Regions from separate parts of the Allobosea sp. genome, predicted to be linked through region 3. Evidence: predicted binding sites of a transcription regulator. Region 3 holds the regulator's gene; each other region holds the start of a gene.

Region 1 (9,684 bases), 350 kb from region 3:
ATCCGCGCCTTCGCGGTCTTCTCGGCCCTGCAGGCGGTGTTCACGCTGAGCTTTGCGCTCACCCCGCTCGATCTCTGGGGCGCGGCGCGGCTCGGCATGGGCTTCGCCGGTGCAGGCCATGCGATCTGCATCGAGACCTGGATCAGCGGCCAGGCCAAGCCCGGCCAGCGCGGGCGCCTGTTCGGCTTCTACCAGATCCTCAACCGCCTGGCGCTGATCGGCTCGCAGATCGGCGTCGGCTATGTCGCGCTGCAATCGCACGACATCTTCCTGCTGGCGAGCGCGGCCTTCTCGATCGCCCTGATCCCCGTCGGCATGACCCACGCCAAGGGGCCGGAATCGGGCAAGGTCATCTCGGTCAGGCTCAACACGATGTGGCAATATGCGCCGGCCTCGGTGATCGGCTGCCTCTATACCGGGCTGATGGGCGCCACGCTGACCAATATCGTGCCGGCCTACGGCATCCTGATCGGCCTCGACCAGGCCTGGGCGATCCTGCTGACCGCCGGCATCCAGATCGGCGCGCTCCTGCTGCAATGGCCGCTCGGCCTGCTGGCTGACCGCGTCGAGAGCCGCAAGATCATGCTGGGCGCGGCGATCTCGGTCCTGCTCTGCTCGATGGCGCTCGGCACGGTGATCTGGCTTGCGCTGCCCTATGCCCGGTTCTGGCTGTTCGGCCTGTTCGCGCTGATCGGCGCGGGCGCGATGCCGATCTACGCGGTCGCCGTCGCGCATGCCTATTTCCGGCTCGGCCCCGAGCGGGCACTGGGCTTGTCCGCGCAGCTCCTCTTCCTGTGGGCCACGGGCTCGGCCATCGGCCCGCTGGTCTCGACCACCTTCATGCAGGTCATCGGGCCGCAGGGCCTCCTGGTCTATTTCGGGCTGCTCTCGGCGGCGACCGGCGCCTATCTCGCCTTCCGCCTGCGGCGCAACCCGCCTTCGGCCCATCCGTTCGGGGAGCGCAAGCCGATGATGCCGACCATTCCCGACGTCACGCCCTCGGGCCGCCGCAGCCACACCGAGGGACACTAGCTCCTTGTTCTAGCATCGGGCGGCCCTTCGCCGCCTCAATGGAAATCCCGCGATTTCGGCAGGATACGGACGTTGCGCGGGTGGCGATGGCGCGGCGGCGGCGGGTTCCTCAACTCGTCGACGGACATGGGCATCTCGGCGCGGTGCGTGTCCGACAGCGAAAGCAGATCGGGCGAGCGGTCGGCGATGCGCCGGGCCATGAGGTGGACGACGCCCTCGGGGCTCTTCTGCACCCGGCCCTCGACCAGCATCAGCCGCGCGCCCATGACCTCGCGGCGGAAGCGCTCGAACAGCCGCGCCCAGATCACGACATTGGCGATGCCGGTCTCGTCCTCCAGCGTGACGAAGACGGCGTTGCCCTTGCCCGGCCGCTGGCGCACCAGCACGATGCCGGCGGTGCGGGCAAAGGCTGAATCGGACTTCGCCTCGATCTGCGCACAGCTCAGCACGCCCTCGCGACGAAAGCGCGAGCGCAGGAACGCCATCGGGTGGCTCTTCAGCGACAGGCGCAGCGTCTGGTAATCGGCGACGACATGCTCGGCGAGCGGCATGACGGGCAGCGCCATGGCGGGCTCCTGCCCCAGCTCGCGGGCGCGCGCCGCCTGGAACAGCGGCAGCGCGCCATCGTCCGGCAGGCGGCGCACGGCCCAGAGCGCCTCGCGCCGGTCGAGGCTAAGCGAGCGGAAGGCATCGGCATCGGCGAGGAGGCGCATGGCGCGCGCCGGCAGGGCGGCCCGGCGCATCAGTTCCTCGACGTCGCGGAACGCGCCTTCCCCTCCCGCCTTTTCGATGGCGAAACCCCATTCCTTCTTGAAGCCGTCGACCTGGCGAAAGCCGAGGCGCAGCGCGAAGGGGTGTTTTTTCACCCCCTCGCGACATGGATCCCGGGTCTTCCTACAGTCGCCCGGGATGACGATGTCCTGTTCATCCAGACGTTCCAGCCGGTTGTCCCAGCCGCTCGCATTCACATCGACCGGCCGCGGCTCGACCCCGCCGTTCTCCTGCGCCTCACGCACGATCTGGGCCGGGGCGTAGAAGCCCATCGGCTGGGAGTTCAGCAATGCGCAGGCGAAGGCGGCCGGGTGCCACCGCTTCAGGAAGGAGGAGATGTAGACCAGCTTGGCGAAGGAGGCGGCGTGGCTCTCCGGGAAGCCATAGCTGCCGAAGCCCTTGATCTGCTCGAAGCAGCGCCGGGCGAAGTCGCGCTCATAGCCGCGCGCGACCATGCGCTCGACCATCATCGCCTCGTAATTGCCGATGGTGCCGGCATTGCGGAAGGTCGCCATCGCCTTGCGCAGGCCGTTGGCCTCGATATCGGAGAATTCCGCAGCCACCATGGCGAGCTTCATCGCCTGCTCCTGAAAGAGCGGAACACCGAGCGTCTTGTTCAGGACCCCGTGAAGCTCGTCGGCATCATGAGGAGGCGCGGGCTTTGGAAAGACCACCTCCTCGATCCTCGCCCGCCGCTTCAGGTAAGGGTGCACCATGTTGCCCTGGATCGGGCCGGGGCGGACGATCGCGACCTGGATGATGAGATCGTAGAACTCCCTCGGCCTGAGCCGCGGCAGCATGTTCATCTGCGCCCGGCTCTCGACCTGGAAGACGCCGAGCGACTTGCCCTCGCAGAGCATGTCGTAGGTGGCTTCATCCCCGTCCTTGAAATCCGCGAGCTCGTAGGGCTTCGCCTCATGCTCCGCGATCAGGTCGAACGCCTTGCGGATGCAGGTCAGCATGCCGAGCGCCAGCACATCGACCTTCATCAGGCGCAATTCGTCGATGTCGTCACGGTCCCATTCGATGAAGGTGCGATCCGCCATCGCGGCGTTGCCGATCGGCACCGTCTCGTCGAGCCGCCCGCGCGACAGGACGAAGCCGCCGACATGCTGCGAGAGATGGCGCGGGTAGCCCAGGAGCCGGGTGGCGAAATCGACGGCGCGGCGGATCGTCGGATTCGCCGGGTCGAGCCCGGCCTGGCGGATGCGGCTGTCGCCGATCCCATCGCCCCAGCTGCCCCATTGCGTGTCGGCGAGGCGGGCGGTGACGTCCTCGGTCAGGCCCAGCACCTTGCCGACCTCGCGGATGGCGCTGCGCGGCCGGTAATGGATCACGGTGGCGGCGATGCCGGCGCGCTCGCGGCCGTATTTGCCGTAGATCCACTGGATCACCTCCTCGCGCCGCTCATGCTCGAAATCGACGTCGATATCGGGCGGCTCGCGGCGCTCGGCCGAGATGAAGCGCTCGAACAGCACGTCGTTCTCGGCCGGATCGACGGCGGTGATGCCGAGCACGTAGCAGACGGCGGAATTGGCGGCCGAGCCGCGGCCCTGGCAGAGGATGCCCCGGCTCTCGGCGAAATCGACGATGTCGCTGATGGTCAGGAAATAGCGGGCGTAATCCAGCGTCTCGATCAGCGAAAGCTCCTTGGCCAGGAGCTTCTCGACCTTGTCGGGCACGCCACCCGGATAGCGGATCAGGCTGCGGCGGCGGACGAGCTCGACGAGCCAGTCCCGATCCTTCCAGCCGGGCGGGACCGGCTCGTCGGGATATTCATAGGTGAGCTCGCCGAGATCGAACCCGACGCGGGAGAACAGCGCTTGCGTCTCGGCGATCGCCTCGGGCGCGTCGCGGAACAGGCGGGCCATCTCGCGCGGCGGCTTGAGGTGGCGCTCGGCATTCATCTCCAGCAGCCGCCCGGCCCGCTCGATCGTGACGCCCTCGCGGATGCAGGTGAGCACGTCCTGGAGGTCGCGCTGGGCGCTGGAATCATAGAGCGCGTCATTGGTCGCGATCAGCGGGGTGCGGGTCGCGGCGGCGATGCCTTTGAGCCGCGCGAGGCGGCGGCGGTCGTCGCCCAGCCGGTGCATGGCGGCGCCGAGCCAGACCGCGCCGGGCGCGGCCTCGTCGAGGCGTGCGAGCAGCGCGGCGAGGCTGTCCGGCCTGCGGCCCGGCATCGCGATCAGCAGCAGGTCGCGGGCATCGGTCAGGAGGTCGTCGAGGATGAGGCGGCACTCGCCCTTCTTCACACCCTCCTTGCGGTTGCCGAGGCTGAGCAGCCGGCACAGCCTGCCCCAGCCGGCACGGTTGGCCGGATAGGCGACGATGTCGGACGTGCCGTCGGCGAAGACGAGGCGGGTGCCGGTCGCGAGCTTGAAGCGGAGGGCAAGCGCCTTCATCTGCCCGGGCGTGAAAGGCAGCTCCGCGAAATCGGGGTTCTCGACCCAGAGATATTCGCCGGGGCTGCCGCCTTCCCTGACCTTGTCGGGCGCCGGCAGGCCGTCCTCCCGCAACTGCCGGAGCGCCGCCCAGGCGCGCACGACGCCCGCCACCGTGTTGCGGTCGGCGATGCCGATGCCGGCATGGCCGATGAGCAGCGCGCTCAGCACCATATGCGCCCCCGGCGAGGCACCGCGCAGGAAGGAAAAATGAGTCGCCGCAACGGGTTCGGCGAAGGTATTCTCGTTCTGATTCATGCGAAGAGCCCGTGCAGGAACCAGCGCGGCGGAGCACCGTCGGCATCGTGGAAGCCGGTACGGTAGAGCCAGAAGCGGCGGCCTTGCGCATCCTCGACGCGGTAATAGTCGCGCATCGGCTCGTCGCTGCCGTCGCGCCACCATTCGGGGGCGATGCGCTCCGGCCCCTCGGCGCGGGCGACGTCATGGACGAGGCGGCGCCAGCGGAAGCGGATCGGCGGGCCGTCCGGCACCTCGGCGATGGCCTCGACCGGCTGCGGCGGCTCGAAGAGCTGCAAGGGGCGGGCCGGCGGCTCGTCCGGCTCGGGCTCGGGCCAGGGCGTTTCCGGCCGCGGCGCTGCGGCCGGGAGCGCCTTCGCCGCCCGGACGGGGTGATGGGTGTCCTGCGCCGCGAAGCGCAGCACCCGGTCGCGGCCGAAGCGGGCGGTGAGGCGGTCGACCAGATCGGCCACCGCCTCCTCCTCCACGGCGCGGCCGTCGAGGCTGTGCTGGGGCGCGGCCAGCGGCTCGCAGAGCGGCACGGCAAGCCTGATCGCATCGAAGCCGAAGCCGGGATCGAGCGGATCGGCCAGCGTCGCGATGCGCTCGCGATAGAGCCTGAGCAGCGCCTTGCCCTCGCGCGAGGGGCGGCCGGTCTCGATCGCGAGGCGGCGCACCGCGCCGTCGCTGCGGAAGAAGGCGAATTCGAAGACGCGCCCGCCTTCGCCACGCGCCTCCAGCACCCGCGCCGCCTCCCCGACCAGCCGGGCGACCACGGCCTCCAGGCTCGCGGCATCGGCGAAGGGTTCGGCGAAATGACGCTCGACCACGCAGTCGGGCGGCGGGCGCAAGGGGGTGATGCGGCGATCCTCATGGCCGAGGATGCGCCGAAGCTTCCTTACCAGCACCTCGCCGAAGCGGGCGGAAAGGGTCGCGGAAGGGCGCGCCGCGAGATGGGCAAGCGTCTTCAGGCCGGCGCGGGAGAGCGCGATCACGGTCTCAGGCTCCACCTCCAGCACTGCGACCGGCAGCGGGCAGAGCATCTCCGCCTCCCGCCCCGGCGGGACGATGCCGCCGCCCCCGAAGCGGGAGGAGGCGCGGGCAGCGTCGGGCGTGCCGGCGATGGCGGCCTTCAGCGTAAGGCCGATCGTCCGCATGGCATGCCCCACGCGATCGATCATGCCCGCCTCGCCGCCGAAGAGATGGGCGCAGCCGGTGATGTCGAGGATCAGGCCGTGCGGTTCGTCGCAGGCGACCAGCGGCGTGAACCGGTCGCAGAAGCCGGCGAGCGCTTCGAGGAAGTCCAAATCCGCCCGCGGCTGCGCCTCCAGCGCGACGAGATCGGGGATGCGGGCGCGGGCATCGGCGAGCGTCAGCCCCCGCGTCAGGCCAAGCCGAACGGCGCAAGGGTCGCAATCGACGAGGCGCAGGCCGCCGTGCTGCGTCTCGACGAGGACGTGCGGCTTCTCAACCCGCCCGCCGCAGGCCGGTATCGCGCCCGTCCGCCGCAACCTGTCCGTCGCCAGGAAAGGGAACCAGAGGGCGAGATAGCGGCGCGGCATCGGTTCTGCGGGGCTCGAGCCTGTCGGATCGGTCGAAAACGGGTCGCTCAGTGAAAGCACATCGGTCACGGTCCCACTCCACACGCCACTCACGCTCGCCCGCGCCGCCGCGCTGGCGCAGCAACCTGGCAGTGAAGGCCGGGGCACCCGGCGCGTTCGCCTCCAGCGCCCGCGAGGCGAGCGCCCTCACCTGCCAGCGCGTCTGCGCCGCGCTCGGCGCCTGCGCCGCCGCCACGCGCAGCAAGAGCACCGGCACGCCAGAGCCTTCCGCCGCCAGAGACAACCGCCGGCTCGCCGTCAGGTCGAAAGGGCGCGGCTCGCCCCAGGGCTCGATCAGCACGGCGGCGAGCGCCGGGCAGCGCGCGCCTTCCGCGCCCGCCCGCAGCACGCCCTCTGCCTCGCGCGCCCTGACCAGCAGCAGGCGGCCCGGATCGAGGCCGAGCTCGCCGAGCCCCGGCGCATGCAGCCGCCCGGCCTCCGCATCGACGAAATCCTGCCGTGCCCAGAGGATCGGCCGCCCGGCAGCCTTCTCCTGCCCCGCCCGCAGGGCGAGCCCGAGCGCAAAGCCGGTCGCTGCGGCAAGATCGGCGACCGCGCCGGCATAGACCTCGTGCAGCGCCGCCCGCTTGAGCCCGCCGTTCAGGACCGCGTCCAGCGCCGGCACGCCCAGCCCGATCCGCCCGGCCGCGGCCGGGCCGCCGCGCAAGGCGGCCTCGGCAAGGCTGCGGCGCAGATCGGACAGGGTCGGTGCGGTCTCTGGCATGGAGGCAAGGCGATTGTTCTCTCTTTGTTCTCTTATAGAACACCTTTTGCCGGAAGGCGAGTCCAAGTCTCGCGGGCGCCTCCTCCAGGCGATGGACGCTTGCCATACCGTTGTCATTCCGGGCTTCGCGTAGCGAAGAACCCGGAACCCACGACCGGGCGGGCGGCTCTCAACCGGGCATGAGAAATCTCACCCGGTCGTGGGTTCCGGGTTCGCGCCTTAAGGCACGCCCCGGAATGACAGCGGTGGTTCGGATCGAGCGCAACGACGCAAGTCTTTGTCATCGCACCGGATTCGTCCTAGCCTCGTTGGAATGTGGGAGATTCTCTCGACCTACTGGCCGCATATCCTCGCCGTCATCTCGGTCGTGATGGCGAGCATCGCCGGGGCGCATGCGGTGATGACGAAGGACGAGGTGCGCGCCGCCATCGGCTGGGTCGGCGTCATCATCCTCTCGCCCATCGTCGGGCCGCTGCTCTACGCCATCGTCGGGATCAACCGCATCCGGCGCGCCTCGCTGCTCGCCCAGCGCCCCGGCCACGGCATGGCGGCGGCCGATTTCCATGTCGAGGACGGGGCGCTGGCGACGCATTTCGGCCGGCGCTTCCTCGCGCTCAAGACGCTCGGCGACCGCGTCGCCCGCCACCCGCTGACCACCGGCAACCGCATCGAGACGCTGGAGACGGGCGATGCGGCCTATGGCGCGATGCTCGAGGCGATCGCGGCGGCTGAGCGCAGCATCATCCTGGAAAGCTACATCTTCGACCGCGATCCGATCGGCCTGCGCATCGCCGACGCGCTGATAGAGGCCGGGCGGCGCGGCGTCGCGGTCAGGGTGCTGATCGATGCGGTCGGCGCGCGCTATTCGGTGCCGAGCATCGCCGGGCATCTGCGCGAGGGCGGGATCGCGGTCGACGTCTTCAACGGCAACATCATCATGGGCCTGAGGCTGCCCTATGCCAATCTCAGGACGCACCGGAAGATCATCGTCGTCGACGGCACGATCGGCTTCATGGGCGGCATGAACATCCGCCAGGGGTTCACCCGCGAATTCGCCGGCGACGCCTTCGCCCATGACACGCATTTCCGCATCGAGGGGCCGGTGGTGGCCGATCTCTTCGCCGTCGCGGCCGAGGACTGGTGCTTCGCCACCGGTGAATCGCTCACCGGCCCGGTCTGGAAGATTCCGCCCCCGGCGGCGGGCGGCATGGCGGTGCTGGCGCGCGCGGTGCCCTCGGGGCCGGATTCCTATCTGGAGACCAATCACAAGCTGCTGACGGGGGCTTTGTCGGTGGCGCGCCATTCGGTCAGGATCATGTCGCCCTATTTCCTGCCCGACCAGGAGCTGATCAGCGCGCTCGTCACCGCCGCGCGCCGCGGCGTCGACATCGACATCGTCGTGCCCTCGGTCAACAACCTCGTGCTGGTCGACCGGGCGATGACCGCGCAATTCGACCAGATCCTGAAGAACTACTGCCGGATCTGGCGCTCCACCGGCGCCTTCGACCATTCCAAGCTGCTGGCCATCGACGGGAGCTGGGCCTATGTCGGCTCCTCCAATCTCGATCCGCGCTCGCTCAGGCTGAACTTCGAGATCGATCTCGAGATCCTCGACCACGGCTTCGCCGAGGCGATCGAGCGCCGGATCGAGGCGGTGATGGCAAGCGCGACCCCGGTCACGCTTGTCGGGCTTTGCGCCCGGCCCTATGTCATGCGTCTGGTCGACAGGCTGATCTGGCTCGGCTCACCCTATCTATGAGCCGGACCAACCCGATTCCCGACACCGTCGAGCGGGGCAGCTCCGGAGCACGAGCCGGCGGAACGATGCAGAAGAAGAACAAGCAGAGCCTGCCCGCCAGCATCATCGCCTCGCTGCGCCAGCGCCGGAACCGCCCCGGCACCCTGCCGGCCGGCGCGCAGCGGCGCCCCGCCGGCACGCTCATCGCTTCCTACAACGTCCATAAATGCGTCGGCGTCGATGGCCGCTTCGATCCTGGCCGGATCGCGCAGGTGATCCGCGAGATCGCGCCGGACGTGATCGCCCTGCAGGAGGCCGACAAGCGCTTCGGCGCCCGCCAGGGCCTGCTCGACCTCGCGCGGCTGAAGGAGGAGACCGGCCTCGTGCCGGTGCCGGTCGCGAACGCCAACGCCGCCGCCCATGGCTGGCACGGCAATGTCGTGCTGTTCCGACAGGGGCTGGTGCGCGACGTCCACCAGGTCTCGCTGCCGGGCCTGGAGCCGCGCGGCGCGCTCGTCGTCGACATCGACCTGGAAAGCGGCGCGGCGCTTCGGATCGTCGCGGCGCATCTGGGGCTGCTCAGGCGCTCGCGCTCGCAGCAGGCACGCATGATCCTCGGGCTGATGCGCAGCCGCGACGCACGCCCCACCCTGCTCGTCGGCGACCTGAACGAATGGCGCCTCGGCGGCCGCTCGGCGCTGAGCGCGCTCGATGCGGCCTTCGGCACCATGCCGATGCCGGTGCCGAGCTTCCCGGCCGGGCTGCCGCTCCTGGCGCTCGACCGGATCATCGCCGACCGCCCGGAGATCCTCTCCGAGGTCGCGGTCCACGACACGCCGCTCGCGCGCGTCGCCTCGGACCATCTGCCGATCAAGGCCTATGTCGACTCAGGCCTGGCGGCCCCGCCGGCGCCGGCGCTGCAAGGCGGCGAGCCGCCCCTGCCGTTTGCCGCCGCCTCGCAGGGCGGCCAGGGGGCCAGGCCCGGCAACCGCGAGATCGTGCGCAAGGCCGGCGCCCAGCTGAAGCGCGCCGTCCGGCGCACCCTGCGGCGGCCCGACGCCCCACCCCGGTGATGGCTTGAACCCGATGCCGGATATCCTGGCCGAGCGCCCGAGCGCGCCGCAACTCTTCCTGATCTTC
Region 2 (9,684 bases), on a different contig from region 3:
CATCAAGGTGCGCTGGGTCTTCACCGCCGGCTCGAACAAGGCGCTCGAATTCCTCAATGCCGGCTCGATCGATTTCGGCTCGACGGCGGGCGCCGCCGCGCTGATCGGCAAGATCAACGGCAATCCGATCAAGTCGATCTATGTCTATTCCCGGCCGGAATGGACGGCGCTCGTCACCGGCGCCAAGAGCGAGATCACCAAGGTCGCCGACCTCAAGGGCAAGCGCGTCGCCGTCACCCGCGGCACCGATCCCCACATCTTCCTGGTCCGGGCGCTCGCCGATGCAGGGCTGACCGAGAAGGACGTCAAGCTCGTCCTGCTCCAGCACCCCGACGGGCGGCTTGCCCTGGAGCGAGGCGATGTCGACGCCTGGGCCGGGCTCGACCCGATGATGGCCGCAGCCGAGGTCGAGAGCGGGGCGAAGCTGTTCTACCGCAAGCCGGAGGACAACAGCTGGGGCATCCTCAACGTCCGCGAGGCTTTCGCAAACGAGAATCCGGCGCTGGTACGCAAGGTCATCGCGGCCTATGAAGAGGCGCGCGCCTATGCGCTCGCCAACCCGGACGCGGTGAAGAAGGTGCTGATCGACGCGACCAAGCTCCCCGGACCGGTGATCGATCGCCAGCTCACCCGCACCGAGCTGACCCACTCCGCCATCGGCCCGGCGCAGATCGAGGGCATCACCGCTGCGGGCTTGGCACTCCAGCAGGCGGGCGTGCTGCCGGCCTCGACCGATGTGAAGGCCGCCGTCGACGCCCTGCTCGACCGGCGCTTCGTCCCCACCAACTGAGACGGGGTGGCCGGCGGCGATGAGCGTCCTGGAGATCGCAACCGAGCTCGACGAGCCTGAGCGGCGCCCCGCCGCCCAGCGCCGCTCCTACGGGCTCGCGATGGCCGGCTTCCTGCTGCCGGTCGTGCTGGCCATCCTCTGGGAATGGCTCGTCAAGGCCGGCATCGCCAATGGCCGGCTGATGCCGCCGCCCAGCGTCGTCGGCCGCACGCTCTGGGAGCTCGCCGCCTCGGGCGAGCTTGCGACCCACGCCGCCGCCACGCTCTGGCGCGTCGCGGCCGGCTTCGGGCTCGGCGCGCTCGCGGGCACGATCCTCGGCGCGATCACGGGGGCTCTGCCCGTCGCCCGCAGCCTGCTCGACCCGACCCTGCAGGCGCTGCGCGCGATCCCCTCGATCGCCTGGGTGCCGCTGTTCATCCTCTGGCTCGGCATCTTCGAGGCCTCGAAGGTGGCGCTGATCGCGGCCGGCGTCTTCTTCCCGGTCTATCTCGGCGTCGCCGCCGCGATCCAGGGCATCGACCGCAAGATCGTCGAGGTCGGCCGGGTCTTCCGCCTGTCGCGGCTCGCCATGGTGCGCCGCGTGCTGCTGCCGGCGATCCTGCCGGACTGGGTGACGTCGCTGCGCTCCGGCCTCGGCCTCGGCTTCATGTTCGTGGTCGCGGCCGAGATCATGGGGGCGAGCGAGGGACTGGGCTATCTGCTCGTCGACGGCCAGCAGCTCGGCCGGCCCGACACCATCATCGCGGCCATCATCAGCTTCGCCGTGCTCGGCAAGCTGGCGGACGGGCTGCTCGTCGCCATCACGCGTCCGTTTCTCGCCTGGCGCGATACGGCGCGCGACAAGCTCTGAAGGCTCCCCGTGCTGAGTTTCGACCGGCTCTCCAAGACCTATGCCGACGGCACGCGCGCCCTGTCCGCGATCACGCTCAAGGTCGGGCGCGGCGAGATCGTCGCCCTGCTCGGCGGCTCCGGCTGCGGCAAGACCACGCTGCTGCGCCTCGTCGCCGGGCTCGACCGGCCGAGCGAGGGCGCGATTCGCCTCGAAGACGAGGCGATCACCGAGCCGCGCGCCGATGTCGGCGTCATCTTCCAGGAACCGCGGCTCTTCCCCTGGCTCGGCGTCGCGGAGAATGTCGGCTTCGGGCTGTCGCACCTTGCCGCCCCCGAGCGCGCGGGGCTGGTGACCAACGCGCTGACGCGCGTCGGCCTCGCCGGCCACGAGAAGCGCTGGCCGCGCGAGCTCTCCGGCGGCCAGCAGCAGCGCGTCGCCATCGCGCGCGCGCTCGTCACGAGGCCGAAACTCCTTCTGATGGACGAGCCCTTCTCGGCGCTCGACGCCACGACGCGGGCGAGCCTGCACGGCCACCTGCTGGCGCTCTGGCAGGAAAGCCGGCCGACGGTGCTGATGGTCACCCACGATGTCGAGGAGGCGGTGACGCTCGCCGACCGCATCGTCGTGATGCAGCCCAAGCCAGGCCGCATCTTCGACGAGCTCGACAATCCGCTCGCCCGCCCGCGCGACCGGCTTTCGCCCAGCTTCGAGGCCGCCAAGCGCGAGGCGTTGCGCGCGCTCGACCGCTCGCTGCGCGACGAGGCCCCGCATCAGGAAAAGGCGGCCGAGACCGCCGGGATGTGGTGGTAGGCCGGCTTTCGGTCTATCAGCGAACCTACCCGTTTTTCTAAATCGAACCGAGGCTCGACCCATGGACGTCACCGCGCTGCGCGCCTTGCAGGCTCCCCTCAAGGACGAATACCGGACCAACCCAGAGGCGGCGATCATCACGCTGAAGGCCCATGGCGAGCTCGACGACCAGCACATCGCCTGCAAGGTCGAGACCGGCCGCGCCATCGCGCTCGCGGGCCTCCATCCCGCCACCGGCGGCTCGGGCGCCGAGCTCTGCTCCGGCGACATGCTGCTGGAGGCGCTGGTCGCCTGCGCCGGCGTGACGCTGAAGGCGGTCGCGACCGCGCTCGAGATCGAGCTGAAGAAGGGCGTGGTCCGGGCCGAGGGCGACCTCGACTTCCGCGGCACGCTCGGCGTCGCCAGGGACGCGGCCGTCGGCTTCAAGGCGATCCGGCTTTCCTTCGACGTCGAGACCGATGCGCCGCAGGAGAAGCTCGACGCGCTGATCAAGCTGACCGAGCGCTACTGCGTCGTCTTCCAGACGCTGAACGTCAAGCCGGAGCTCACGGCGGTGCTGAACCGCGGCTGATCACTCCGCCGCGCGCTTCAGCTCCAGCCCCTTGGCGAAGGGCAGCTTCGGCTCGCTCTTCTCGTCGTCGAAATCGAGCGCGCCGATCTTCTCGGCGCGGCTCGTCACCTTGCCGGCCGAGGTCTTGATCTGGCCGACATCCTCCTGCGCCTGGCGGAAATGGGTGTCGAGCTTGTCGACGCGCTCGCCGAGGCGGCGCACGTCGTCGAGCAGCCGGCCGACTTCGGTCTGGATCACCTGCGCCTCCTCGCGCATGCGCGCGTCGCGGACGAGCGACTGCATGAGCTGGATCGCCAGCGCCAGGAGCGAGGGCGAGACGATCATCACGCGGGCCCGGTGCGCCCGCTGCACGACATCGTCGAAATGCTCGTGCAGGTCGGCATAGATCGACTCCGACGGCACGAAGAGGAGCGCGATGTCCTGCGTCTCGCCGGGCAGGAAATAGCGCTCGGCGATATCCTTCACATGCACGCCGACATCGCCGCGCACGCGCTGGCCGGCGGCCTTCCTCGCCTCCTCGCCGCGCGCCTCGCGCAGCAGCGTGAAGCTCTCCAGCGGGAATTTCGCGTCGATCACGAGGCCGCGCCCGTCGCCGGGCAGCGTCACGAGGCAGTCCGGCCGCTTGCCGTTCGAGAGCTGCGGCTGGAAGGCGAAGAAGGCGGCGGGCAGCCCGTCGCGGACGATCGCCTCCATCCGGCCCTGGCCATAGGCGCCGCGCGCCTGCTTGTTGGCGAGCACGTCACGCAGCGTCACCACCTCGGAGGTGAGGTCGCTCAGGTTCTTCTGGGCGCTGTCGATCACCGCCAGCCGCTCCTGCAGCTTGCCGAGGCTCTCGGTGGTCTGCCGGACGTTGCTCTCGAGCCCCGCGCCGACCTGCTGGCGCAGGCCGTCCATCCGCTCGGCGACGAGGCGGGCGAGGTCGCCCTGCCGGGTCGAGAGGATCTCGGCCATGGACTGCATCCGGCCGGCGAGCTCGGCCTGCTGGCGGTTCATCTCCGCGACCTTGTCGTCCATCTCGCGGGCGCGCTCGGTCGCCATCGCTGCCTCGATCGCGCGGCTCCTGCCGCCGCGCCAGGCCGCGACGACCGCCATCAGCAGCAGGAAAAGGCTCGCGGCCCCGAAGCCGAGCGCGGCCTCGGCCCATGTCACCGGGCGTTCCAGCAGGGTGAAGGCGATGGCGTTCATGGACCAAGCCTAGCCGATTCGATTCGCTGTGGCGAACGAAAGCGGAACAGTTTGACCGCTTGCCCACAAATGCTTATGTCCCGCTGCAACAGCCTCTTTCCTGCGGACTCCCATGGCCATTCGCCCGCTCGTCATCCTGCCCGACGCCCAGCTTCGCCTCGTCTCGAAGCCGGTCGAGGCCGTCACGCCCGAGATCAGGGCGCTGGTCGCGGACATGTTCGAGACGATGTACGACGCGCCCGGCATCGGGCTCGCCGCGATTCAGATCGGCGTGCCGCTGCGCGTGGTGACGATCGACCTGTCGAAGCCCGAGGCGAAGGAAGGCGAGGAGCCGGAGCCGAGGAAGCCGCAGGTCTTCATCAACCCGCAGGTCACCTGGTCCTCGGACGAGGTCCGCGCCTATGAGGAGGGCTGCCTCTCGATCCCCGAATATTACGAGGAGGTCGAGCGCCCGGCGCAGGTGAAGCTCCGCTACATTGATCTCGACGGCGTGGCGCGCGAGCTTTCGGCCGAGGGCCTGCTCGCAACTTGCGTGCAGCACGAGGTCGACCATCTCGACGGCGTGCTCTTCATCGATCATCTCTCGCGGCTGAAGCGTGAGCGCGTCACCAAGAAATTCGCCAAGGCGGCCAAGCGCGAGCGGGCCGCGTAAGGTCGAGCCGATGAGCTTGCGCGTCATCTTCATGGGCACGCCGGATTTCGCCGTGCCGGTGCTGACCGAGATCGTCGGGCAGGGGCACGAGGTCGTCTCCTGCTACACCCGCGCCCCGGCGCAGGCCGGCCGCGGCCTCGACGTGAAGCCCTCGCCGGTGCATCGCGCCGCCGAGCGCTTCGGCATCCCGGTCTTCACGCCTTCGACGCTGAAGACGCCGGAGCAGGCCGAGATCATCGCCTCGCAGGAGGCCGATGTCGCGGTCGTCGTCGCCTATGGCATGATCCTGCCGCAGGCGATCCTCGATCTGCCGGCGCTCGGTTGCCTTAACCTCCATGCCTCGCTCCTGCCGCGCTGGCGCGGCGCCGCCCCGATCCAGCGCGCGATCATGGCCGGCGATGCCGAGACCGGCGTCTGCGTGATGAAGATGGAAGCGGGCCTCGATACCGGCCCGGTCGCCATGGTCGAGCGGCTCGCGATCGGCCCGGACATGACGGCGGGCGAGCTGCACGATCAGCTCAGCATCCTCGGCGCCGATCTGATGGTGCGCGCTCTCGCGGCGCTCGGGCGCGGCGGCCTGCAGTTCACGCCGCAGGCGGAGGAAGGCGTCACCTATGCCAGCAAGATCGCCAATGCCGAGGCGAGGCTGAGCTGGTCGTTGCCGGCCCAGCAGGTGCATGACCGCGTGCGCGGGCTTTCGCCCTTCCCGGGCGCCTTCGCCGAGATCGATCTCGGCAAGGGGCCGGAGCGGCTGAAGATCCTGCGCACCGCCCGCGCCGGCGGGGCGGCCGAGCCCGGCACGCTGCTCGACGACGAGGGTACGGTCGCCTGCGCCGTCGGCGCGGTGAAGCTGTTGCAGGTCCAGCGTGCCGGCAAGGCGCCGATGAGCGGGGCCGAATTCCTGCGCGGCGCCCGGCTCGGAGCCGGCGGCAGGCTTTAGGTGGTGGGTGCAATTGTTGGCTTGTTCGCGATCAGAACCACCTTTGTCATTCCGGGGCGCGCCGCAGGCGCGAACCCGGAATGACAAAGGTGGAGTGATCGCCTGATGCCGCGCTACAAGCTCGTCATCGAATATGATGGCACCCCGTTCTCGGGCTGGCAGCGCCAGCTCAACGGTCCCTCCGTGCAGCAGAGCGTCGAGGAGGCGGTGGAAGCCTTCTGCGGCCATCCCGTCAGGCTGCATTGCGCCGGCCGCACCGATGCCGGCGTCCACGCCACCCATCAGGTCGCCCATGTCGACATCGACAGGGAATGGCGCACCGATGTCGTGCGCGACGCGACCAATGCCCGGCTGAAGCGGCTGCCGGTCGCGGTGCTGAGCGCCGAGGTGGTGCCGGAGGATTTCGACGCCCGCATCTCGGCGCGGCGGCGCTACTACATCTACCGCATCCTCGACCGGCGGGCCCAGCCGGCGCTGGAGCGCGAGCGGGTCTGGCACGTGCCGGTCAGGCTCGACCACGAGGCGATGGACCGGGCGGCCAAGGCGCTCATCGGCCAGCACGACTTCACCACCTTCCGGGCCGCCGAATGCCAGGCCAACAGTCCGATCCGGACGCTCGACCGCTGCGATGTCCGCCGCGAGGGCGCGGAGATCGTGGTCTATGTCCATGCCCGTTCCTTCCTGCATCATCAGGTCCGCTCGATCGTCGGCTGCCTGAAGATGGTCGGGATGGGGCGCTGGCCGGAAAACAAGGTCGGCAAGGTATTGGCCGCGCGCGACCGCTCGCAATGCGCGGCGCTGGCGCCGTCCTGCGGGCTCTATCTCGCCGGGGTGGATTACTGAAGGGGCTCAGGCCAGCCCGAACAGCCGGATCACGCCATAATCGAGCACGATGCTGGCAGCGAGCAGCAGCATGGCGATGCGGCGGCTTTCCGGACCGAAGACCGCCCGCGCCACGCAATAGCGCAGCCTGAGCACGATCGTGGCGAAGAACAGCGCCTGCACCATGGCGAGCATGGGCGGCGCCCAGCCGATGGCGAAGATCGCCGCCGGCACGGCCATCAGGCTGGCCGAGACGATGCCGGCCCAGTTCCAGGCGATCACGAAGCTGGTGAAGTGCGCGGTCTGCGCCAGTTCCGGGCGCAATGCGATCAGCAGGGCCGGCACGGCGAGGACCGTCAGCGCCAGCGCGGCGGCCACCGACAGGGCGAGCGCCGGCGCCGCGAACAGCCCGGCGCTGTTCGGCAGCCCGGCCGTCAGCCGCACCGCGGCGAGGATGGCGATCGTCGCCGGCAGCATCAGGGCGAAGGCGCTAAAGGAGCGCCAAAATCCATCCCGCGTCAGGTCGAGCTCCGGCAGGGCTTCCGCCCCGCGCGTCATCAGGTGCCAGGAACCGCGCAGCGAACGCGCGACGTCGTCGGCGAAAAGCCTCATCACGTCCTCCATCATCCGCAATCTTAGACTTTTGTCTAATCAGGATAATGGCTCTTGTTTCCGCCGGGTCAAGCCCGGCGCTGCGCTGCGAAATAACCGGCGAGCAGGCGGCGCGTGATCCGTTCCAGCGCGACGACGTCGGCGGTGGCGACGCATTCGTCGACCTGGTGCATCGTCTTGCCGACGACGCCGTATTCCACCACCGGGCAATAGTTCTTGATGAAGCGCGCGTCGGAGGTGCCACCGGTGGTCGACAGGGCCGGGCGCCTGCCGGTCTCGGCCTCGACGGCATCCGCGACGAGCGTGACGAAGGGGCCGGGCTCGGTCAGGAAGGCGATGGCGTTGGTCGGCTGGATCTCGAGCGTATAGCGCACCGTGTTGCCGGCGGCCTCGCGCAGGCGCCGCTCGAGCTCGGCGGCGAGCGTCTCCGGCGTCCAGCTGTCGTTGAAGCGGATGTTGAAGACCGCCTTCGCCTGGGCAGGGATGACGTTGGTCGCAGGGTTGCCGACGTCGAGCGTCGTCACTTCGAGGTTGCTCGGGTCGAAATGCGTGGTGCCGGCGTCGAGCGGCGTGGCGTCGAGGGCAGCCAGCAGCCGGACCATGCCCCGGACGGGATTGTCGGCGAGATGCGGATAGCCGACATGGCCCTGCCTGCCCTGCACGGTGAGCCGGCCGGTCAGCGAGCCGCGCCGGCCGATCTTGATCATGTCGCTCATCGTCGCCGGATTGGTCGGCTCGCCGAGGATGCAATGGTCGAAGCGCTCGCCGCGCTCATGCGCCCATTGCAGGAGCTTGACCGTGCCGTTGAGCGCGGGGCCTTCCTCGTCGCCGGTGACCAGGAAGGCGATCGAGCCCGGCGCGCCGGGGGTCTCGCGCCGGTGGCGGATCGCCGCCGCGACCATGGCGGCAAGCCCGCCCTTCATGTCGCAGGCGCCGCGCCCGTAGAGCGTGCCGTTCTCGATTGTGCCGGCGAAGGGCTCGCGCGTCCAGGCGGCTTCGTCGCCGACGGGCACGACATCGGTATGGCCGGCGATCACGAAGACCGGCGCCGTCGTGCCGATGCGGGCGTAGAGGTTCTCGATATCGGGCGTGCCCGGCGTGCTGAAGACGGGGCGATGCACGGCGTAGCCCTCCGCCGCGAGCACGGCGGCGAGCAGTTGCAGCGCGCCGCCTTCCGCCGGCGTCACCGAGGGGCAGCGGATCAGCGCCTGCGTCAGGGCGATCGGGTCGGTCGGGTCGAAGGGCAGTGCGGGGGAGGTCGGGGCGATGCTCATTCCGCCGCTTTAGCACCGGCCGGCGCGGCCGCAACCCCGTTCCGCCCGGCGGACGGCATCAGGCCGAGGTCGATCAGGGCCACGACCCAGGCCATGGTCGCGATCGCCTCCAGCGAGGGGCGCCAGCCGAACGAGACGAGCGGCCTCAGCTGTTCCGGCAGCACGATCGCGCCGATCAGCAGGATGCCGAAGAGCGGCGCGCTGCCGCGGTCATTGGCGCGCTTGGCCGCGAGCGCCGCCCAGGGAAACAGGGCGAAGGCCTTGGTGAAGGCGATGATCATGGCCGCATCGTGCCGGTCCGCCAGAAGCGGGGCGGCATGCTGGATGGCAAGCAGCACCAGCGCCACCGCGATGCTGCCGAGCCAGAAGGCGCGCAGCCCGATGCGGCCGTCGAAATCGCTGAAAAGGCGGATCAGGGACATGCTGAAAGGCTCCGATGCCCTTGTCGCACGGCCTGCCGCCGGGTTGAAGCTTATGGTGAATAAAGGGTTAACGGCGAGGGCTGGCTCAGAAAGGGCTTGAACGGGGCCGGGCGGCCCGCTAGCTGCGAAAGCGCGCGCCGTCAGTGCGCGGCCCCAGTGAGGTTTCGAGCATGACCATCCGTTTCCATCGCGGCGACCTGCCGGATGGCTATGAGGCCGGATCCAGCATCGCGATCGACACCGAGACGCTCGGCCTCAACCCGCATCGCGACCGGCTCTGCGTCGTGCAGCTCTCGCGTGGCGACGGCAGCGCCGACGTCGTGCAGATCCTCAAGGATGGCGCGCGGCCGAAGAACCTGATCCGCCTGCTCGAGGACCCGGCCGTGCTGAAGCTCTTCCATTTCGCCCGCTTCGACGTCGCCGTGCTCAAGCACGCCTTCGGCGTGGTGACGGCGCCGGTCTATTGCACCAAGATCGCCTCGAAGCTCGCCCGCACCTATACCGACCGCCACGGGCTCAAGGATCTGGTGCGCGAGCTCCTCGGCGTCGAATTGTCGAAGCAGCAGCAATCCTCCGACTGGGGCGCCGAGATGCTGAGCGAGGCCCAGCTTACCTACGCCGCTTCCGACGTGCTGCACCTGCACGCGCTGCACGCCAGGCTCGAGGCGATGCTGGCGCGCGAGGGGCGTGCGGCTCTGGCCACGGCCTGTTTCGCATTCCTGCCCCATCGGGCCGAGCTCGATCTCGCCGGCTGGGGCGAGATCGATATCTTCG
Region 3 (9,684 bases):
CGGAGTTCCTGACGCAGGCGCGCGAGGCCGCCGGCCTGCCGGCGCTGCGCAAGGATTTCCTCTACGAGCCCTATCAGGTCCATGAGGCCCGCGCCTGGGGCGCCGATTGCATCCTGATCATCATGGCCGGCGTCGACGACGCCACCGCCAAGGCGCTGAACGAGACCGCGCGCGGGCTCGGCATGGACGTGCTGGTCGAGGTGCATGACGACGCCGAGCTCGACCGGGCGCTGAAGCTGGAAAGCAGGCTCATCGGCATCAACAACCGCGACCTGCGCAGCTTCAACGTCGATCTCGCGGTGACGGAACGGCTGGCGCCGCGCGTGCCCGCCGGCCGGATCGTCATTAGCGAAAGCGGCATCTTCAGCCATGCCGACATCGCCCGGCTCAACCGGGCGGGCGTGAACAGCTTTCTCGTCGGCGAGAGCCTGATGCGGCAAGCCGACGTGACCGCCGCGACGCGGGACCTGCTCGCCGGCAAGGCCGACGCGGCGTGAGCAGGCTCAGCCATCTCGACGCCCAGGGTGAGGCGCATATGGTCGATGTCGGCGGCAAGGCCGAGACGGTGCGTCTCGCCATCGCCGAAGGCAACGTCGTGATGGCGCCGGAAACCATCGCGATCGTGCGCGACGGCAACGCCAGGAAGGGCGACGTGCTCGGCACCGCCCGGCTAGCCGGCATCATGGCGGCGAAGCGCACGCATGAGCTGATCCCGCTCTGCCACCCGCTGCTGCTGAGCAAGATTGCCGTCGATCTCACCATCGACGAGGCGCTGCCGGGCGTGCGCGTGCGCGCCGAAGTCAGGATGAAGGGCCAGACCGGCGTCGAGATGGAGGCGCTGACCGCCGTCTCCGTCGCCTGTCTCACCGTCTACGACATGGTCAAGGCCGTCGACCGGGCGATGCGGATCGAGGCTATCCGCCTGCTGCGCAAATCCGGCGGCCAGTCCGGCGATTACGAGGCGAAAGAGTCCTGATGGCGCTCACCCCGGTCCCCGTCGCGCGCAAGGCGCTGCTCGAGAGCATCCCGGGGCCGATGGGAGCGGAGACCCTGCCACTCTCCCAATGCGCCTGGCGGGTGCTCGCCACCGAGGTCGAGGCGCTGAGGACCCATCCGCCCTTCGCCAATTCCGCCATGGACGGCTATGCCGTGCGCGGCGACGAGATGGCGCAAGGCGTTGCGCTCGCCGTGATCGGCGAATCGGCCGCCGGCCGGGCTTTCGAGGGTGCGGTCGGGCCGGGTGAGGCGGTGCGCATCTTCACCGGCGCGCCGATGCCGCAGGGCGCCGACACGATCCTGATCCAGGAAGATGCGGACGGCGTCGGCAGCCCGGCGATCCGCGTGCGCGTGCCGCCCGCGAAGGGCCAGTTCCTGCGCGCTGCGGGGCTCGATTTCCACAAGGGCGACGTCCTGCTGCCGGCCGGGCGCGTGCTCGACGGCGCGGCGCTCGGGCTCGCCGCCGCGATGGGGCACCCGGCCCTGGCCGTCCGGCGCAAGCCCAGCGTCGCGATCCTCGCCACCGGCGACGAGCTGGTGGCGCCGGGCGAGCCGGTGGGGCGCGACCAGATCGTCGCCTCGAACTCGTTCGCGCTCGCCGCGCTGGTCGAGAAGGCCGGCGGCAGCGTGCTCGATCTCGGCATCGCCCGCGACGACCATGCCGACCTCGCCGCGAAGATCGCGCAGGCGCGGGCAGCCGAGGCCGATGTGCTGATCACGCTCGGCGGCGCCTCGGTCGGCGCGCACGACCTCGTGCACGAGGCGCTGACGCGGGCGGGCATGGCGCTCGGCTTCTGGAAGATCGCGATGCGGCCGGGCAAGCCGATGATGACCGGGCGCCTCGGTCCGATGGTGGTGGTCGGCCTGCCCGGCAACCCGGTCTCCTCGATCGTCTGCGGCCATCTCTTCGTGCTGCCGCTGATCGAGGCGCTGCTCGGCATCACTGACGCCGGCCGCGACCGCAGCATCCCCGCTTTGCTCGGCCGCGACCTGCCGGGCAACGACGCGCGCGAGGATTACCTGCGCTCGGAGCTTTCGCTGACGCCGGAAGGCTGGGTCGCGACGCCCTTCGGCCGGCAGGATTCCTCGATGCTCGGCACGCTGGCGCGGGCGCAGGCGCTGACGATCCGCCCGGCCTATGCCCCTCCGGCGAAGCAGGGCGACCCCTGCCGCATCCTGCCGCTACGGTAGCTGCTTGCGGAACACAAGCAGAACGCGTATGGTGTTCGTGCTTTGTTTCGAATCTCTTCCAGGGGCCGGCGGGGACCATGCTGACACGCAAGCAACACGAACTCCTGCGCTTCATCCAGGAACGCTTGCGCGAGAGCGGCGTGCCGCCCTCCTTCGACGAGATGAAGGACGCGCTCGACCTGCGCTCGAAATCCGGCATCCACCGGCTGATCATGGCGCTGGAGGAGCGCGGCTTCATCCGCCGCCTGCCGAACCGGGCGCGCGCGCTCGAGGTCATCAAGACGCCGGAAGGGCTCGGCGCACCGCAGCCGCGGCAGCGCTTCAGCCCGGCCGTGGTCCAGGGCGGCCGAGGCGCTGAGCCGGCTTCCGCCAGGCCGCGCCCCGCGGCAGCGGCGGAGGAGGACGGCCGGCGCGCCGTCGCCATCCCCGTCATGGGCCGCATCGCCGCCGGCACGCCGATCTCGGCGATCCAGAGCCGCAGCCACACCGTTTCGCTGCCGCCCGACATGCTGGGCTCCGGCGAGCATTACGCGCTGGAGGTGCGCGGCGATTCGATGGTCGAGGCCGGCATCCTCGACGGCGATACCGTCATCATCCGCAGGCAGGACACGGCCGATACCGGCGACATCATCGTGGCGCTGATCGACGACGAGGAGGCGACGCTGAAGCGGCTGCGCAAGCGCGGCTCCGCGATCGCGCTCGAAGCGGCGAACCCGGCCTACGAAACCCGCACGCTCGCCCCCGACCGGGTCAAGATCCAGGGGCGGCTGGTCAACCTGATGCGGCGTTACTGAAGGCGATCGGTCGCCATCGGGGCTGGGCGACGGCCCCCGGCTTGATCGGCAACGCCTACAAGGGGTCCGGATCGCCATCGGCGGCATCGGCCGATGGCCGAGGGGCTGCAGCCGGCGGGGCCGCAGGCGCCGGCTTGCCGCGGCTCCAGGGCCTTTCGGCGCCGGAGCGTTCCGCGGCATGGCTGCTCCAGCCCTTGGATGCGCGGTAGAGCGAGGTCGCGCCGCCGCGCGAGAGCGTCATCCGCTCGATCAGCTGCGCCTTGCAGGCCCCACTCCAGGGGGTGGCGGTGACGACGAGGTCGGCCCGCTGGCAATCCTCGACGATCGCCAGCCGGTCGCGCGCATAGGAGACCGTGCGCCGGTCTGCCGTCCGGGCGATGCAGGCCAGCCTGTCGCAGGCGATGCCGGCCCTGAGCGAGGGATCGTCGGGCGAGCGGGCGTCGCCATCGGCGGCGAGCCATTGCTGGAGGACGAAGCGGCTGGGCTTGCCGGCGATGGCGAGGCGCCCGTCGGGCCCACGCACCGCCAGCCCCGCGCCGTCGCGCTCGATCAGGATCTCGGGCCGCTCCGGCTTGCCGGCTATCGCGACGCCGAAGACCAGTGGCAACACCGCAAGCCAGCGCCAGGCGGTCGTCCAGAGCGTCAGCCACAAAAGCGCCAGCGCGAAGCAGCCCAGCACCGCCGGACCGAACGCCGCGACCGTCACCGTGGAATGGTCGATGGTCGCGACCCAATGCGCCACGCTGAGCACCGCGTCGGAGGCGAGCCCCATCAGCGCCCAGGCCGGCCAGTCCAGCCCGAACGGGTAGGCGAGCACGCCGAACACCGCCGCCGGCATCACGAAAAGCGAGACGAAGGGCAGCGCCATGGCGTTGCCGAGCAGGCCGAAGGGGTTGAAGGTCTGGAAATGATAGGCGCCGAAGGGTGCGGTGGCGGCGGTCGCCAGCAAGGTGGTGACGACGATGCCGAGCGCCGCCGTCGCGATCGGCCCAAGCGGCCAGGGCAGCGCCGGCGGCGGATTCGTGCGCTCGCGCCCCTCCCAGCGCTCGGCGAAGGCGATCAGCGCCGCGACCGCGCCGAAGGACATCTGGAAGCTCGGTCCCAGCAGCGCGTCGGGCTCGCGCAGCAGCACGATCATGGCGGCGATCGCGAGGTTGCGCATGCTGAGCGCCGTACGGTCGACCAGGATCGCGCCCAGCATCACCAGCGTCATGATCAGCGAGCGCTCGGTCGCGACGTCGCCGCCGGAGAAGATGCAATAGCCGGTCGCGCCGAGCATGGCCGCCAGCGCCGCGAGCTTCTTCACCGGCCAGCGCAGCGCCGCGGTCTGCGACAGGGCGAGGAGCGCGCGCACCAGCGCGAAGATCGTCCCGGCGGCGAGCACCATGTGCAGCCCGGAGATCGAGACGATGTGGTAGATGCCGGCGGCGCGCAGATCGTTGTTGGTCGCCTCGGTGATCAGGCCGCGCTTGCCGGTGACGAGCGCGGCGGCGACCGCCCCGCCCTGTCCGCCCGCGACCTCGGCGATGCGCCGCGTCAGGGCGTTGCGGGCGCGGTCGATCGTCGCGTCGACGGTCAGGCGCGTCGGCGGGGGATGAGGCGGCGGCGCGAGCGCGATCTTGCCGGAGACGCTGCCGACGGCGCCGATCCCGCGGAAGAAGGCATCGCGGCCGAAATCATAGCCGCCGGCCCTGGCCGGTCCCGGCGGGGGCAGAAGCCGCGCCGTGGCGAGGATGTGGTCGCCCGGCGCCACGGAACCCGCCCGGATGTTGACACGGACCCGCTTCGGCCGCTCGCCCGCAGGCACCCCGGCGATATCCGTGACCAGCAGCACGAGCCGCGCCCCGCCGCCATCGCGGGTTTCGACGCTCTCGACGAAGCCGGAGAGCTTGCCGATGCGCGCCCGCTCCAGCATCGGCGCGGCGACATCGGCGGTGCGCCAGACCCCGGCGGCGAAGCCCGTGAAAGCCGCCGCCGCGGCGAGACAGGCCATCGCGGCGTAACGGCGCAGGCGCAGCGCGAAGGCGAGCGCACCGCTGAGCATAAGGCCGGCGAGCGGCGCCCACAGGGCGGGCTCCCGGTCCGCCGCGAAATAGAGCAAGATGCCGGCGCCCATCGCGACGGGCAGCCAGAGGAAAGGCCGGCGCCGCTCGGCCTCCAGCGCGAAGCCTTGCCGCAGATGCAGCCAGAGCCGTCCGAACAGGGGATCGAGGCGCACCGCAAGCGGGCGTGTGGCGCCCAGGCGGGCCGGCCAGGCACGGACCTGCGCGCCGCGCCGGCCTCGTCCCGGCCCATCCCCCGGCGGCGCCGGCTCCATCGCCCGCTCCTCCCCTGCCGGCCCTGCGATTTGACCGCTTAACCTTTCCGGCCAAGCCATGTTACAGGGCGCGCGCCGATTGTCATGCCACGATCTGCGCCCTTCCCGTTTCGCCCCCGGGCGGTCCCGCCGCCCGGCCGGAGTTTTCTCGCATGAGCAACGCCGTCGTCACGCGCTTTGCGCCCTCGCCCACCGGCTTCCTGCATATCGGCGGGGCCCGGACGGCGCTGTTCAACTGGCTCTATGCCCGCCGGCAGGGCGGCAAGATGCTGCTGCGCATCGAGGACACCGACCGGGAACGCTCGACCGATGCGGCGATCGCCGCGATCCTCGACGGGCTGAAATGGCTCGGCCTCGATTGGGACGGTGAGACAGTCTACCAGTTCCAGCGCGCCGGCCGGCATCGCGAGGTCGCCGAGGAGATGCTCGCCGCCGGCAAGGCCTATCTCTGCTACGCGACCCCGGCCGAACTCGAGGAGATGCGCGAGAAGGCCCGCGCCGAGGGCAAGCCGCTGCGCTATGACGGGCGCTGGCGCGACCGCGACCCGGCGACGGCGCCGGCCGGCGCGAAGCCCGTGATCCGCCTGAAGGCGCCACAGACCGGGGAGACGGTGGTGAACGACGAGGTGCAGGGCCGCGTCGTCTGGCAGAACGAGAACCTCGACGACCTCGTGCTGCTGCGCTCGGACGGCACGCCGACCTATATGCTGGCGGTGGTGGTCGACGATCACGACATGGGCGTCACTCACGTCATCCGCGGCGACGACCACCTGACCAACGCCGCCCGCCAGACGCAGATCTACCAGGCGCTCGGCTGGGACGTGCCGAGCATGTCGCATATCCCGCTGATCCACGGGCCGGACGGCGCCAAGCTCTCGAAGCGCCACGGCGCGCTCGGCATCGATGCCTATCGCTCGATGGGCTATCTGCCGGCGGCGCTGCGCAACTATCTGGTGCGGCTGGGGTGGAGCCATGGCGACCAGGAGGTCTTCTCGACGCAGGAGATGATCGACGCCTTCGGCCTCTCCGCGATCGGCCGCTCGCCGGCGCGCTTCGACTACGCCAAGCTGGAGAACCTCAACGGGCTCTATATGCGCCAGTCGGGCGATGCCGAACTGCTCGACGCGCTCAAGGTCATCCTGCCGGAGATCGGGCCGGCGCGCGGCCTCGGCTCGACGCTCCCGCCGGAGCTGGAGGCGAAGTTCCTCGCCGCCATGCCCGGGCTCAAGGAGCGCGCCAAGACGCTGGTCGAGCTCCTCGACTCCGCCTTCTATCTCCATGCCCGGCGGCCGCTGAAGCTCGACGAGAAGGCGGCCGGCCTGCTCGACGCGGCCGCGCGGCAGCGGCTGCCGCAGATCGCGGAGAAGCTCGCCGGCCTCGGTGACTGGGCGCCGGCGCCGCTGGAGGCTGCGGTGCGCGCCTATGTCGAGGAAAGCGGGCTCAAGCTCGGCCAGGCGGCCCAGCCGCTGCGCGCCGCGCTGACCGGCCGGGCGATGTCGCCGGGCCTGTTCGACGTCATGGCCGTGCTCGGCCGCGAGGAGACGCTGGCGCGGCTGGCCGACCAGGCGGCCTGAGGCGGCGCCGATAGCCGCGCAGCCATGAGCGCAGCGCGGCTCCAACCGCCTTTCGGCTCGGTTGAATGCCCTGCGCAAATGGTCTAGTGACGCGAGGTGCCTCGTGGCGCGGCAGCGCGGCCGGGCGTAGATATTGCTTGTAAATCAGTCACATGGTCCGCCTTCCTTGTTCCTTTTCGAATGAGGGATGCCAGGCGCGGAAGCGCCCGGAGGCGAAACCGGGGCTGAACGGCAGCGAGCCTTGAAAGGATCGGTATCGATGAGCGGAAACATCAGCCAGCTCCAGGTCGGCGACAAGACCGTCGACATGGCGATCAAGGAGGGGACGGTCGGCCCCGCCGTCATCGACATCGCCAAGCTCTATGCCCAGACCGGCATGTTCACCTACGATCCCGGCTTCACCTCGACGGCGAGCTGCGAGTCGCAGATCACCTATATCGACGGCGACGAGGGCGTGCTGCTCTATCGCGGCTACCCGATCGAGCAGCTCGCCGAGCATGGCGACTTCCTCGAGACCTGCTATCTGCTGCTCGAAGGCAGCCTGCCGACGGCCGCGCAGAAGGCCGATTTCGACTACCGCATCACGCGCCACACCATGGTGCACGAGCAGATGGCCCGTTTCTTCCAGGGCTTCCGCCGCGATGCGCACCCGATGGCGGTGATGGTCGCCTCGATCGGCGCGATGGCGGCCTTCTACCACGACTCGACCGACATCTCGGACCCGCACCAGCGCATGGTCGCCTCGATGCGGATGATCGCGAAGGTGCCGACGCTGGCCGCGATGGCCTATAAATACTCGATCGGCCAGCCCTTCGTGTATCCGCTGAACTCGCTCGACTACACCTCGAACTTCCTGCGCATGTGCTTTGCGGTGCCGGCCGAGGAGTACAAGGTCAATGCGGTGCTGTCGCGCGCGCTCGACCGCATCTTCATCCTGCACGCCGACCACGAGCAGAACGCCTCGACCTCGACGGTGCGGCTTGCCGGCTCGTCGGGCGCCAACCCCTTCGCCTGCATCGCGGCCGGCACGGCCTGCCTGTGGGGCCCGGCCCATGGCGGCGCCAACGAGGCGGCGCTCAAGATGCTCGAGGAGATCGGCTCGGTCGAGAACATCCCGAAATACATCGCCAAGGCCAAGGACAAGGACGATCCGTTCCGCCTGATGGGCTTCGGCCACCGGGTCTACAAGAACTACGATCCGCGCGCCAAGATCATGCAGCAGACCACGCATGAGGTGCTGAACGAACTCGGGGTCAAGGACGACCCGCTGCTCGACGTCGCCATCGAGCTCGAGCGCATCGCGCTCTCGGACGAGTATTTCATCGAGAAGAAGCTCTATCCGAACATCGATTTCTATTCGGGCATCACGCTCAAGGCGATGGGCTTCCCCACCTCGATGTTCACCGTGCTCTTCGCCGTCGCCCGCACGGTCGGCTGGATCGCGCAGTGGAAGGAGATGATTGGGGATCCGTCCCAGAAGATCGGCCGCCCGCGCCAGCTCTACACCGGCTCGCCGCGGCGCGACTACAGCCCGATCGGCCGCCGCTGAAGGCGCTTCATCGCTCATCCGGAAGGCGCGAGGCGAAAGCCCCGCGCCTTTTTTCATGGCTGAAGGAAGCTGGTGCTGTTTCCGACCGGAAGCGCGGTCCGTCAGCGCCCCTGCCCGTCCGGCAGGATCGCCAGCGCCGCCGCGACCGCATTCGCAGCGGGACTTGGCCCGGCGGAGCGCATGATCGTCTCGACTTCGGCGAAGCCGGCAAGCTGTTCGCGCCGCTCGCCGCCCTCGGCCATCGCGGCGAGGAGATGCCGGCTCAGCGCCCCGGCCGTCGCCGCCTCCTGGATGAACTCCGGGACGATGCTCCGGCCGAGGATCAGGTTCGGCAGGATCACGCTCGGCAGCTTGACGAGGCGGCGCGCCAGGAAGGCTTCCCAGCCGGCGCCGCGATAGGCCGCGACGGTGGGGACCTGCGACAGGGCAAGCTCCAGCGTCACGGTGCCGGAGGCAGCCAGCGCCGCCCGCGCCCCGCGAAAGGCCGCAAGCTTCGCAGCCTCGCCCGTCACGATCTCCGGCGCGACGGGCCAGCGCGCCACGGCCTCCGCGATCATCGGCCGGAGCCGCTGAACCGCCGGCAGGACGAAGCGCGCGCGCGGCACCGCGGCCGCGACCTTCGCCACCGTCTCGCCGAAGACCGGCATCAGGTGGTGGATCTCCGAGCGCCGGCTGCCGGGAAGGACCAGCACCAGCGGCTGCGTCGCGTCGTCGCGGCAGCGCTGCTCCTCCACATCCGGGCGCATTTCGGCGAGCCGTTCCATCAGCGGATGGCCGACATAGACGGTCTCGGGGCCGTGAAGCCTCGCGAGCGCGGCGGGCTCGAAGGGCAGCAGGGCGAGGATGCGGTCGACATGCGGCGCCATCCGCCGCGCCCGGCCGGAGCGCCAGGCCCAGACGCTCGGGCAGACCCAGTGCACGATCGGAATGGCAGGCGCCCGCGCCCTCACCTTCTTCGCGACGCGCAGGCAGAAATCCGGGCTGTCGATCGTGAGCAGCAGATCGGGCGCGAAGGCCGCGATTCCGGCAGCCGCATCCTCGATCCGCCTGAGCAGCAGCGGCAGGCGCGCGATCACCGGGCCAAAGCCCATCACCGCGATATCGGCCTGCGGAAAGAGGGGCTCGAGCCCCGCTTCCGGCAGGCCGTGGTCGCCCACGCCGCTGAGTTCGACCGGGCGGTCGCCCAGCCGTTCGCGCAAAGCGGCGAGGAAGCTGAGCGCCAGCGCATCGCCCGACGCCTCGCCGGCGATGACGGCCAGGCGG

Evidence for each region. The regulator LexA, encoded in region 3, represses DNA repair genes until DNA is damaged. The targets are predictions, from matches to a motif close to TGTTCNNNNTGTGTTCNG.
Region 1: a site for LexA is predicted at 6,821-6,838, ahead of M9917_RS18280 (ImuA family protein). Genes of this name have one in related genera too.
Region 2: a site for LexA is predicted at 4,220-4,237, ahead of M9917_RS11450 (DNA recombination protein RmuC). Genes of this name have one in related genera too.

The regions. Positions count from the first base shown of each region.
Region 1 is NZ_JAMLIX010000002.1:657,769-667,452, reverse strand. It holds gene M9917_RS18295 (MFS transporter) at 1-1,032, shown strand, start outside; gene M9917_RS18290 (error-prone DNA polymerase) at 1,068-4,502, opposite strand; gene M9917_RS18285 (Y-family DNA polymerase) at 4,499-6,043, opposite strand; gene M9917_RS18280 (ImuA family protein) at 5,949-6,806, opposite strand; gene M9917_RS18275 (phospholipase D-like domain-containing protein) at 7,120-8,565, shown strand; partial or broken gene M9917_RS18270 (endonuclease/exonuclease/phosphatase family protein) at 8,631-9,431, shown strand; gene M9917_RS18265 (chromate transporter) at 9,631-9,684, shown strand, end outside.
Region 2 is NZ_JAMLIX010000001.1:2,466,631-2,476,314, forward strand. It holds gene M9917_RS11430 (aliphatic sulfonate ABC transporter substrate-binding protein) at 1-790, shown strand, start outside; gene M9917_RS11435 (ABC transporter permease) at 810-1,640, shown strand; gene M9917_RS11440 (ABC transporter ATP-binding protein) at 1,650-2,432, shown strand; gene M9917_RS11445 (OsmC family protein) at 2,494-3,003, shown strand; gene M9917_RS11450 (DNA recombination protein RmuC) at 3,004-4,188, opposite strand; gene def (peptide deformylase) at 4,301-4,840, shown strand; gene fmt (methionyl-tRNA formyltransferase) at 4,851-5,780, shown strand; gene truA (tRNA pseudouridine(38-40) synthase TruA) at 5,886-6,623, shown strand; gene M9917_RS11470 (hypothetical protein) at 6,630-7,214, opposite strand; gene dapE (succinyl-diaminopimelate desuccinylase) at 7,283-8,488, opposite strand; gene M9917_RS11480 (DUF805 domain-containing protein) at 8,485-8,910, opposite strand; gene M9917_RS11485 (ribonuclease D) at 9,081-9,684, shown strand, end outside.
Region 3 is NZ_JAMLIX010000002.1:1,010,983-1,020,666, reverse strand. It holds gene trpC (indole-3-glycerol phosphate synthase TrpC) at 1-497, shown strand, start outside; gene moaC (cyclic pyranopterin monophosphate synthase MoaC) at 494-976, shown strand; gene M9917_RS19915 (molybdopterin molybdotransferase MoeA) at 976-2,187, shown strand; gene lexA (transcriptional repressor LexA) at 2,265-2,981, shown strand; gene M9917_RS19905 (ComEC/Rec2 family competence protein) at 3,037-5,298, opposite strand; gene gltX (glutamate--tRNA ligase) at 5,451-6,872, shown strand; gene gltA (citrate synthase) at 7,132-8,421, shown strand; gene lpxB (lipid-A-disaccharide synthase) at 8,523-9,684, opposite strand, start outside.